3 regions of the Nonomuraea sp. NPDC051298 genome follow, and region 1 is predicted to be linked to each of the others. Evidence: riboswitches for the same ligand, from Rfam matches in the RefSeq annotation. Region 1 holds a riboswitch; each other region holds the start of a gene.
What was found. Region 1 has a riboswitch for thiamine pyrophosphate ahead of thiC (phosphomethylpyrimidine synthase ThiC). Riboswitches for the same ligand answer to the same signal wherever they lie in the genome.
Positions count from the first base shown of each region.

Region 2: it holds a riboswitch for thiamine pyrophosphate, as region 1 does, so the genes downstream of both, ACZ6S0_RS42980 (purine-cytosine permease family protein) here and thiC (phosphomethylpyrimidine synthase ThiC) in region 1, are expected to answer to the same signal.
Region 3: it holds a riboswitch for thiamine pyrophosphate, as region 1 does, so the genes downstream of both, thiO (glycine oxidase ThiO) here and thiC (phosphomethylpyrimidine synthase ThiC) in region 1, are expected to answer to the same signal.

Region 1 covers NZ_JBVJIM010000004.1:458,513-461,778, forward strand. Annotated here, with positions in the region: gene thiC (phosphomethylpyrimidine synthase ThiC) at 1-1,307, opposite strand, end outside; TPP riboswitch at 1,300-1,412, opposite strand; gene ACZ6S0_RS15695 (hypothetical protein) at 1,541-1,852, shown strand; gene ACZ6S0_RS15700 (universal stress protein) at 1,866-2,699, shown strand; gene ACZ6S0_RS15705 (AIM24 family protein) at 2,735-3,266, opposite strand, start outside.
Region 2 covers NZ_JBVJIM010000025.1:34,704-37,969, forward strand. Annotated here, with positions in the region: gene ACZ6S0_RS42975 (methylated-DNA--[protein]-cysteine S-methyltransferase) at 1-356, shown strand, start outside; gene ACZ6S0_RS42980 (purine-cytosine permease family protein) at 316-1,653, opposite strand; TPP riboswitch at 1,644-1,757, opposite strand; gene ACZ6S0_RS42985 (sensor histidine kinase) at 1,845-3,002, opposite strand; gene ACZ6S0_RS42990 (response regulator transcription factor) at 2,999-3,266, opposite strand, start outside.
Region 3 covers NZ_JBVJIM010000002.1:543,805-547,070, reverse strand. Annotated here, with positions in the region: gene ACZ6S0_RS07840 (Rv2175c family DNA-binding protein) at 1-62, opposite strand, end outside; gene ACZ6S0_RS07835 (NAD(P)/FAD-dependent oxidoreductase) at 93-1,256, opposite strand; TPP riboswitch at 1,315-1,431, shown strand; gene thiO (glycine oxidase ThiO) at 1,400-2,548, shown strand; gene thiS (sulfur carrier protein ThiS) at 2,545-2,745, shown strand; gene ACZ6S0_RS07820 (thiazole synthase) at 2,738-3,266, shown strand, end outside.

The DNA.
Region 1 (3,266 bases):
GACAGGGCGTCGTCCCACTCCTGCGCGCCCGGGTGCCCCTTGGCCAGGTCGGCGGCGTGGGCGGCGATCTTGTACGTGATGACGCCGGTCTTGACGTCGTCCTTGCCCGGCAGGCCGAGGTGCTCCTTGGGGGTGACGTAGCAGAGCATGGCCGTGCCGTACCAGCCGATCATCGCGGCCCCGATGCCGGAGGTGATGTGGTCGTAGCCCGGGGCGATGTCGGTCACGAGCGGCCCCAGCGTGTAGAAGGGCGCGTCGTCGCACAGCTCGCGCTGCAGGTCGACGTTCTCTTTGATCTTGTGCATGGGCACGTGGCCCGGCCCCTCGATCATCACCTGGACGTCGTGCTCGCGCGCGATGCCGGTCAGCTCTCCGAGTGTGCGCAGCTCGGCGAACTGGGCCTCGTCGTTGGCGTCGGCGATCGAGCCGGGACGCAGCCCGTCGCCCAGCGAGTACGACACGTCGTAGCGGGCCAGGATCTCGCACATCTCGGCGAAGTTCTCGTACAGGAAGCTCTCGCGGTGGTGCGCCAGGCACCAGGCGGCCATGATCGAACCCCCGCGCGAGACGATGCCGGTCTTGCGTCGGGTCGTGAGCGGCACGTGCGCCAGCCGCACGCCCGCGTGCACGGTCACGTAGTCGACGCCCTGCTCGCACTGCTCGATCAGCGTGTCGCGGTAGACCTCCCACGACAGCGCCTCCGGGCGGCCCTTGACCTTCTCCAGCGCCTGGTAGATGGGCACGGTGCCGACCGGGACGGGCGAGTTGCGCAGGATCCACTCGCGGGTTTCGTGGATGTCGGCGCCGGTGGACAGGTCCATGATCGTGTCGGCTCCCCAGCGGGTGGCCCAGGTCATCTTCTCGACCTCCTCCTCGATCGAGGAGGTGACGGCGGAGTTGCCGATGTTGGCGTTGATCTTCACGAGGAAGTTCCGGCCGATGATCATGGGCTCGGACTCGGGATGGTTGACGTTCGCGGGGATGATGGCCCGGCCCGCAGCGACCTCCTGGCGGACGAACTCGGGCGCGACTCCCTCGCGCACGGCCACGTACTCCATCTCCGTGGTCACCAGCCCGCGCCGGGCGCAGGCGACCTGCGTGACCGGCTGCCCGGCCGCCCGCCGCTCCCGGATCCACGCCTCGCGCAGGCGCGGCAGCCCGCGCCGGAGGTCGGGCTCGAAAGCGGGGTCGGTGTAGGGGCCGGAGGTGTCGTACAGCGTCACCGCCGAGCCGTCGGACAGTCGCACCTGCCGCATCGGCACCCGCAGCTCACCGCTGTAGATCTTGGAAAAGCGCGCGTCACTCATCGCGCAAACTCCCTTCGCCGGCATTATCCGGAGCAGGTTCTGGCGGTCGGCGGCTGTCAGCCGTCCTCTCAGCCCGGTCCACACCGGGCTCCCGCGTTGGACGGCGGTGATCGTACCCAGACCCGCCCCCGGTCGAAACATCGCGGGCGAGGTTTGGGGACCGCCCTGGGCGGTACGGTCCCATCAGGGGAAACATGATGAGATTCGCCGCTGTCATTGGACTACTCGTCGTGATGGCCGCGTCCGGTGCCACCGCAGCGGCCGGGGACGGCATGGGGAAGCACGAGGTCAGCCAGGAGCAGTACGACATCCTGATCGGCCAGTGCCGCTACTCCGACACCGGGAAGGCGAAGTGCCGAGAGGCGGTCAAGGAGATGTACCGCGTCGGCAGAACAGATCACAACCTCGACTGCCGGACGTACTCCGGCGTGACCGTCTGCGGCCTGCTCCGGCTCGGCAAGGCCGAGCGCGCGTGCGTTCGCGAGTCCGAGGCCAAGGGGCTCCCGTTCCGCCGGGCCGAGGTGGAGTGCTACGCGCTGGTCTGAGGAGCTGAGTACGTTGATCATCGTTGGCGTCGACGGTTCCCGTACCGGCCTGGAGGCCGCCGGGTGGGCCGCCACGGAGGCGGCGCTGCGCCGCAGGCCGCTGACGGTGGCGCACGCCGTGCCCAAGTGGGTGTGCGAGGAGGGGCCCATCCGCTACGCCGAGGTGGCGCGGTGGATGCGGGACGGCGCGAACAGCGTCCTCATCTCCGCCCAGGACCGCGCGCGCCGGGAGTGCCCGCAGGTGGACGTCGAGGGCGTGCTGCTGCCGGGCGATCCCCGCTCGGCGCTGGTGAAGGCGGCCGAGGCGGCCGAGTTGCTGGTCGTCGGCAGCCGTGGCATCGGCGGCGTGCGGGGGCTGCTGGTGGGGTCGGTGGCGTACGGGGTGGCCACCCACGCCCCTGCGAACGTGGTCCTGGTCCACGGTCGGCCCGCCGTCCCGCACGGCGAGATCGTGGCAGGGACGGACGGCTCTCCCTGCGCCACGCGAGCGCTCGAGTTCGCGTTCGCCGAGGCGGAGCTGCGGGGGGCACGACTGCGTGCCGTACAGGCGTGGGCCTGGCCCCACGTGAGCGGCTTCGAACCGGCAGACAGGGAGAGCGAGCAGGACGTCCTGCGCGCGCTGAAGACCTCACTGACCGAGCACCGCGAACGGCACCCCGAGGTGGACGTGGTGGCCGAGGTCGTGCACGGGCATCCGGTGGAGGTGCTCAAGGAGGCCGCCTCGGAGGCCGACCTGCTGGTGGTGGGGTCGCGGGGACACGGGCAGCTCGCGGGGATGCTCATCGGCTCGATCAGCCAGGCCATGCTCCACCACGCCCCCTGCCCGCTGGCAGTGGTCCGCGTCTGAGCGAAGCCCGCCGCCCGAGCCCCCTCCGAAGGTCGTCACGAGGACTGGGTCACCACCGGGACGCCTTCGCTGGCCTGCACCAGCACGAACCCCTGCCCTCTGAACGCCAGTTGCATGGCCTCCCCGCTCCCCCGCCCGATCAGCGCCCCCGCCTTCATCGTCCGGTTGACCCCGACCTGCAGCCCCGCGCTCCAGCAGACCGCGGACTGCCCGTCGGCGAACGTCGGCATCCGGGCGGCGTCGAGCAGCACCGGCGTGCCGTGCGTGGTGATGGCCACCCACCCCGTGCCGGTGACGGTGGTGTTGAACAGCCCGCCGGCCGCCACCCCCGCCCCCTGGACGCGCTTGATGTCCCAGGTGAGCTGCGGCTGGAAGGCCAGCAGGTTGCGCCCGTTGACCGTGATGCCCTCGTTCTCCAGGAAGAACAGGTGAATGTCGTCGGCGTTGTCGGCCAGGTAGAGCTGCCCCTCGCCGCGTACGCGCATCAGCGAGCCCCCCTCCCCCGTCACGGCCTTCTTGAGAAACTTCCCGATCCCGCCGGAACCCTCGTAGTCGAAGTCCATCTGT
Region 2 (3,266 bases), on a different contig from region 1:
GGCTCGACCCGGTGCGCAGAGAGCTGGACGCGTACTTCTCCGGCCGGTTGCGGGCGTTCGCCACGCCGGTCGATCTCACGCTGGCCACGACCTTCGCGCGCACGGTGCTGCAGAAGACCGTGGCGGTCCCCTACGGCACGACCACCACGCTGGAGCAGATCGGCGAGAGCATCGGCCGCCCCCGCGCGCTGCGGGCCATCGGCAACGCGCTCGCCTCCAACCCCGTGTGCGTGATCGTGCCCTGCCACCGGGTGGTGCGCGAGGACGGCCAGCTCGGCGACTACGCGGGCGGCCTGCCCGCCAAGCAGCACCTGCTCAACGTCGAACGGCGGGCCGCCGCGTCAACAGGCCGATGACCAGCGTCACCAGCGCGGCCGCCAAGGCCCCGCCGAGCGCGCCGTTCATCCACGGCTGCCGGGCGAAGCCGATGGCCTCGCGCAGGCCCGCCCACAGCCCGTCCCAGGCGGGCACGGTCGGCGTCGAGGTCGTCAGCCAGTAGGCCACGAAGCCCAGCGCCCACGGCACCAGCATCGCCCACCGCGAGGGCGCGTCCTGCGCGGTGTTCCAGCGGCCGGCTCCGCCCAGCACGAAGTACTCGATCGCGAGCACCGCGAACATCGGGACGAACACCGCGCCGATCACGCTGAGGAACGAGCCGTAGGAGTTGACGTCCACGAAGAGGGCGATCACCACGGTGAGCACGCCGATGACGGCGGAGAAGACGCGCCGGTCCATGCGCGGCATCAGGTTCTGCAGCGACACCGTGGTGGAGTAGACGTTGGCGAACGACTGGTCGGTCTCCCGCAGCACCAGGATGCCGAAGAACAGCGCGCCCAGCGGCACCGCCACGAACGGCCCGAACACCGACGTCGGATCGGCCGACACCCCGGCCGCGCCCGCGATGGCCACCGCGTAGACGCCCAGCCCCAGGCAGGCCACCTGGGCCAGCGTGTAGCCGCCCACCACGCCGGTGAACGCGGCCCGCCCTGAACGCGAGTGGCGGGCGAAGTCGGCGGCCATCGGCACCCACGACACCGACAGCGCGATCACGTAGTCGACCGCGGCGGGGAAGGCCGTCCAGTCGCCGCCCTGGTGCACGGGGGCCTCGCGCAGGAAGAACACCGTGAACCAGACCATCGAGACGATCACGCCGACGGTGACGTACCGGCGCAGCAGCCGGACCGAACCGAGCGGCCAGATCGTCAGCGCCGTGGTCAGCACCCCCGCCACGATCACCCACACCTGGTACGGCACCGACCCGAAGATCGCGGTGGCGCCCTTCGCGATCACCCACAGCTCGAACGCGCCCCAGCCCAGCATCTGCACGATGTTCAGCACCGTGGGCACGTAGGAGATCCTGGCCCCGAACAGCCCGCGCAGCAGCACCATCGCCGGCTGCCCCGTACGCGTGCCAGGCACGGCCGACAGACCCACCATGGCTGTGCCGATCAGGCTGCCGACCACCGTGGCCACGAGCGCCGCGGCCAGGCTGAGCGGGGCGTTGCCGAGGGGATCGAGCAGCACCAGCGCCCCGGAGAAGCCCAGCAGGCTGACACCGAGGTTCGCCCAGAGCGCGCCCTGGTCGAGCACCCCCAGGGTCCTCGGCGGCCGGCCTTCGAGGGTCAGCGGGACTTCTTCGACGCCATGCGTCATCGCACACTCCCTACGCCGGCATTACCCGGACAGGTTCATGCGGTCGGCAGCGGATCTGGCTGCCCTCTCAGCCCGGCGAACCCCGAGCTCCCGCGACGATCGGTCTGCGAACCGGAGATCACCCCGGCGCGCGACCCCATGATGCACTATTCGTCCGTCCTCAGCCACCCCCCGGCGCCGACAGCGCCGCCTCACCCGATGGGCAGCTCCACGGTGATCGTCAGCCCGCCCTCGTCACGCGGCCGGGCGACGACCGTGCCGCCGTGCGCCTCGGCGATCACCCGTACGATCGAGAGCCCCAGCCCGCTGCCCCGTTCAGAGCGCAGCCGGTCGCCGTGCAGCCGGCGGAACGGCTGGAAGATCGTCTCGATCTCGTACGCCGGCACCTGCAGCCCGGTGTTGGCCACCACCAGCTCCGCCTGCTCGGTGCGCTGCCGCGTGGTCACCCACACCTCGCCCTTGGGGTGGTTGTGCCGGATCGCGTTCTCCACCAGGTTCTGCACCAGCCGCTCGACCAGCACCGCCTCGCCCATCGTCGGAGCCGCGTCGAGCAGCCGGTGTATCGTCACCTCCCGCTCGGCCGCCTCGGCCGCGGCCAGGTCCAGCACGTGCTCGGCCACGTCCATCAGGTCGAACGAGTGCCGGTCGAGCACCGTCTGCTCGCCCTCGGCCAGCGCCAGCAGGCCGTCGATGAGCCGCTCGTGGCGGCCGTTGACCAGCAGCAGCGACTCGCCCAGCCGCTTGACGTCGTCCGTGGCATCGGGCCGGCGCACGGCCACGTCCACCAGCGTGCGGTTGATCGTCAGCGGGGTGCGCAGCTCGTGGGCGGCGTTGGCGACGAAGCGCCGCTGCCCGTCGAACGAGCGGGCCAGCCGGTCCAGCATCGTGTCGAAGATGTCGGCCAGTTCCTTGGCCTCCTCGCGCGGCCCCTCGTACGCGATGCGCTCGGTCAGGTCGTGGCTCTGCGCCACCCGCCGCGCGGTCTCGGTCACCGCCTTGACCGGCCGAACCACCCAGCCCGCCGCCCGCCAGCCGACCGCGAACGCCGCACCCGCCCCGGCCAGCACCGCCAGCGCGCCGACGTTCCTGACGTTGGCGAGCGTGTCGCGTTGATAGACGGCGACCACCTGCATCGCCCGGCTCCGCGCGATCTCGTAGGCATCGTTGCCGCGGATGAAGCCGCGGGTGAAGCCGCGGCCGTCCTGAACGCTGATCGAGTCGGGAGTGAGCAGCCCGCCGCGGTATTCCAGGCTCTGCGACGTCACCAGGTAGACGCCCGTCAGGACCAGCCCTCCGAGCACCGCGAACAGCGCCGCGCAGGCCAGCGCGAAACGCAACCGCACGCTCATGGGACGCGGTATCCCGCGCCGGGCACGGTCTCGATCACCTGGGGCTCCCCGAGCTTCCTGCGCAGCTTCATCATCGTGGTGCGGACGGTGTTGGTGAACGGATCGATGTGCTCGTCCCACACCCGCTCCAGCAGTTCCTCGGCCGACACGACCGTGCCCGCGGCCCGTAGCAGCTCGGCCAGCACGCCGAACTCCTTGCGGGCCAGCGGCACGTACACGCCGTCGCGGAACACCTGCCGGTGCGCCCAGTCGAGCCTGACGCCC
Region 3 (3,266 bases), on a different contig from region 1:
GTGAGCCACTCGTCGACGAGCTGGTCGGTCTCCCGGTCGATCTGTGCAACAGAAAGCGTCACGAAACCACAACTACCACATGGCGCGCTTGCTCAAACAACACAATCCCGTAGGGAGACCTGTGGATCTACCAGGCGCTCCACGTCGAGGCGGTGGCCGGCCTCGATGATGCGCCGCCCCTGGACGAGGTCGCGCGGCCGGTCGACGGCCAGCACCGCGGCCAGCGTGTCGCCCTCGGTGAGCCACACGGCCGACCACTTGCCCTCGGGCTCGCCCCGGTAGACGAGCCGCTCGCCCGCGGGGTGGTGGCCGGCGTACTGGAGCATGTGGCCGAACTGCTCGGACCAGAAGTACGGCACCGGGTCGTAGACCGCCTCCTCCCCCAGCAGCGTCGCGGCGGCCACCTCGGGGGCGTTGAGCGCGGTGTCCCAGTGCTCCACCCGCAGCCTGGTCCGCCAGCGGCGCGACCACCAGGCGGCGCAGTCGCCGACGGCGACGGTGCCGGGCAGCGAGGCGCGCAGGTGCTCGTCGGTCACGACGCCGTTGTGCAGGTCGATGTCGGCGCCGGCCAGCCATTCGATCGCGGGACGCACGCCGATGCCGGTCACGACGACGTGGGCCTCGACGAACTCGCCGCCCACCAGGCGCACGCCGCCCTCGTCGACCGACTCGACCATGGTGTCCAGGCGCAGGTCGATGCCGTCGTACCAGGGCAGGGTGCGGGCCCCGATCCCGGTGCCGACGGCGGTGGCGAGCGGGGTGGCGGCGCTCTCGACGACCGTGACGGCGCACCCGGCGCGGCGGGCCGCGGTGGCCACCTCCGCGCCGATCCAGCCCGCGCCGATGACCACGACGCGGGCTCCCGGCACGAGCACGGCCCGCAGCTCGTGGGCGTCGTCGAGGGTGCGCAGGACGTGCTGGGGGCCGTCGCCGGGCAGCCTGATCGGCTCGGCGCCGGTGGCGATGACCAGGCCGTCGTAGCGAAGCTCGCCCTCGGTCGTCTCCACGACGCCCGCGCGCAGCGACTTGGCGCTCACCCCCGGGCGGAAGTCGACCTCCATCGCGTGCAGGTCGGTGTCGACGAAGCTCGTGTCGGCCTCGCCCTTGAGCACGGCCTTGGACAGGGGCGGCCGGTCGTAGGGCCGATGGCGCTCCTCACCCAGCAGGGTGATCCGGCCGGTGAAGCCGCGCCCGCGCAGGGCCTCCACCGTACGCACTCCGGCCAGGCCGGCTCCCACCACCACGACATGGTTCACGTTCATGACCATAACGGGGGCGGTGCGTGCGTCCGTCACCGAGGCCGTAGGCTGTGGGCGTAAGACGCGCGGGAGTCCGGCCGTAACCGGGCTGAGAGGAAGGCTTTGCCGGGCCTTCGACCGCAAGACACCTGATCCGGATCATGCCGGCGAAGGGAGCGCAGGTGGACGTGATCGTGGGCGGCGGGGTCGTCGGGCTGTCGGTGGCCTGGCGGCTGGCGCGCGAAGGGCGGCCCGTCACCGTCGTCGACCCGGCCCCGGGCACGGGGGCCTCGCACGCGGCCGCGGGGATGCTGGCCCCGGTCAGCGAGGTGACCTACACCGAGGCGCCGCTGCTGCGGCTGGGGGTGGCCGCACTGCGCCGCTGGCCCGCCTTCGCCGCCGAACTCACCGCGGAGGCGGGCGCGGAGGTCGGCACGGGCGGTGGTGGCCTGCTCGATCTGCGTTCTGACGGCACGCTCGACGTGGCCTTCGGCGCCGACGACCTGGCCGCGCTGGACGAGCTGGCGGCGTTCATGGAGAAGCTGGGGCTGACGGTCGAGCGCCTGACCGGGCGCGAGTGCCGCCGCCTGGAGCCCATGCTGGCCCCGTCCGTACGCGGCGGGCTGCTGGCGCCCGGCGACGCCTGGGTGAACCCGCGCCGGGTGACGGCGGCGCTGCTGACCGCGCTGGAGCGGCGCGGCGTGCCCGTGGTGCGGGCGCGGGCGCGCGAGCTGCTGCGCGCGGGCGGCGCCGTCACGGGCGCGATCACCGGCGTGCGCCTCGACGGGCCCGGTGGCGAGATCCTGGAGGCAGAGCGGGTGGTGCTGGCCGCCGGAGCCTGGAGCACCGAGCTGGCCGAGGTGCCGGTACGCCCGGTCAAGGGGCAGATCATGCGGTTGCGCTCGCCGCGGCCGCTGCTCACCCGCTGCGTACGCGGCACCGTGCACGGCTCGTCGGTCTACCTGGTCCCCCGGGGCGACGGTGAGCTGGTGGTCGGGGCCACCCAGGAGGAGCTGGGCTTCGACACCCGGGTCACGGCCGGCGGCCTGTACGAGCTGCTGCGCGACGCCAGAGAGCTGGTGCCGGGCGTCACCGAGCTGGAGATCGGCGACGTGGTGGCCGGGCTGCGTCCCGGCACGCCGGACAACCTGCCGCTCATCGGCCCGAGCGGCACCCCGGGGCTGACGTACGCGACCGGGCACCATCGGGGCGGCGTGCTGCTGGCCCCGCTCACGACGGCCATCCTGCTGGGCGAGGAGAGCGAGCTGGCGGCGCTGTGCGCCCCAGGGAGATTTCGGGAAATTTCATGATTGTTAGCATCAACGGGGCCGCGCACGAGGTGGCCGAAGGCACGACCGTGGCGCAGGCCGTACGCACATTGACCTCGGCCACCACCGGCGTGGCCGTGGCACTGAACGACGAGGTGGTCATCCGCGGCGCCTGGGAGACGACGGCGCTCAGCGACCGTGACCGCGTGGAGGTTCTGACGGCGGTGCAAGGTGGATGATCTGATCATCGCCGGGGAGAAGTTCTCCTCCCGGCTCATCATGGGCACGGGCGGCGCCCCCTCGCTCGAGGTGCTCGACCAGGCGCTGGCGGCGTCGGGCACCGAGCTGACCACGGTGGCGATGCGGCGGCTCGACCCCGGCGCGCGCGGCTCCGTGCTCGACGTGCTGCGCGGGCGCGACATCAAGGTGCTGCCGAACACCGCGGGCTGCTTCACCGCGGGCGACGCCGTGCTGACGGCGCGGCTGGCCAGGGAGGCCCTGGGCACGAACTGGGTCAAGCTCGAGGTCATCGCCGACGAGCGCACGCTGCTGCCCGACCCGATCGAGACGTTCGACGCGGCCGAGCGGCTGGTGGCCGACGGGTTCGTGGTGCTGCCGTACATCGGGGACGATCCCGCGCTGGCGCGGCGGCTCGAGCAGGCCGGCTGCGCGGCCGTGATGCCCCTGGGGGCGCCGATCGGCTCCGGGCTGGGCATCCGCAACCCGCACAGCATCGAGCTGATCGTGGAGGCCGCCGGCG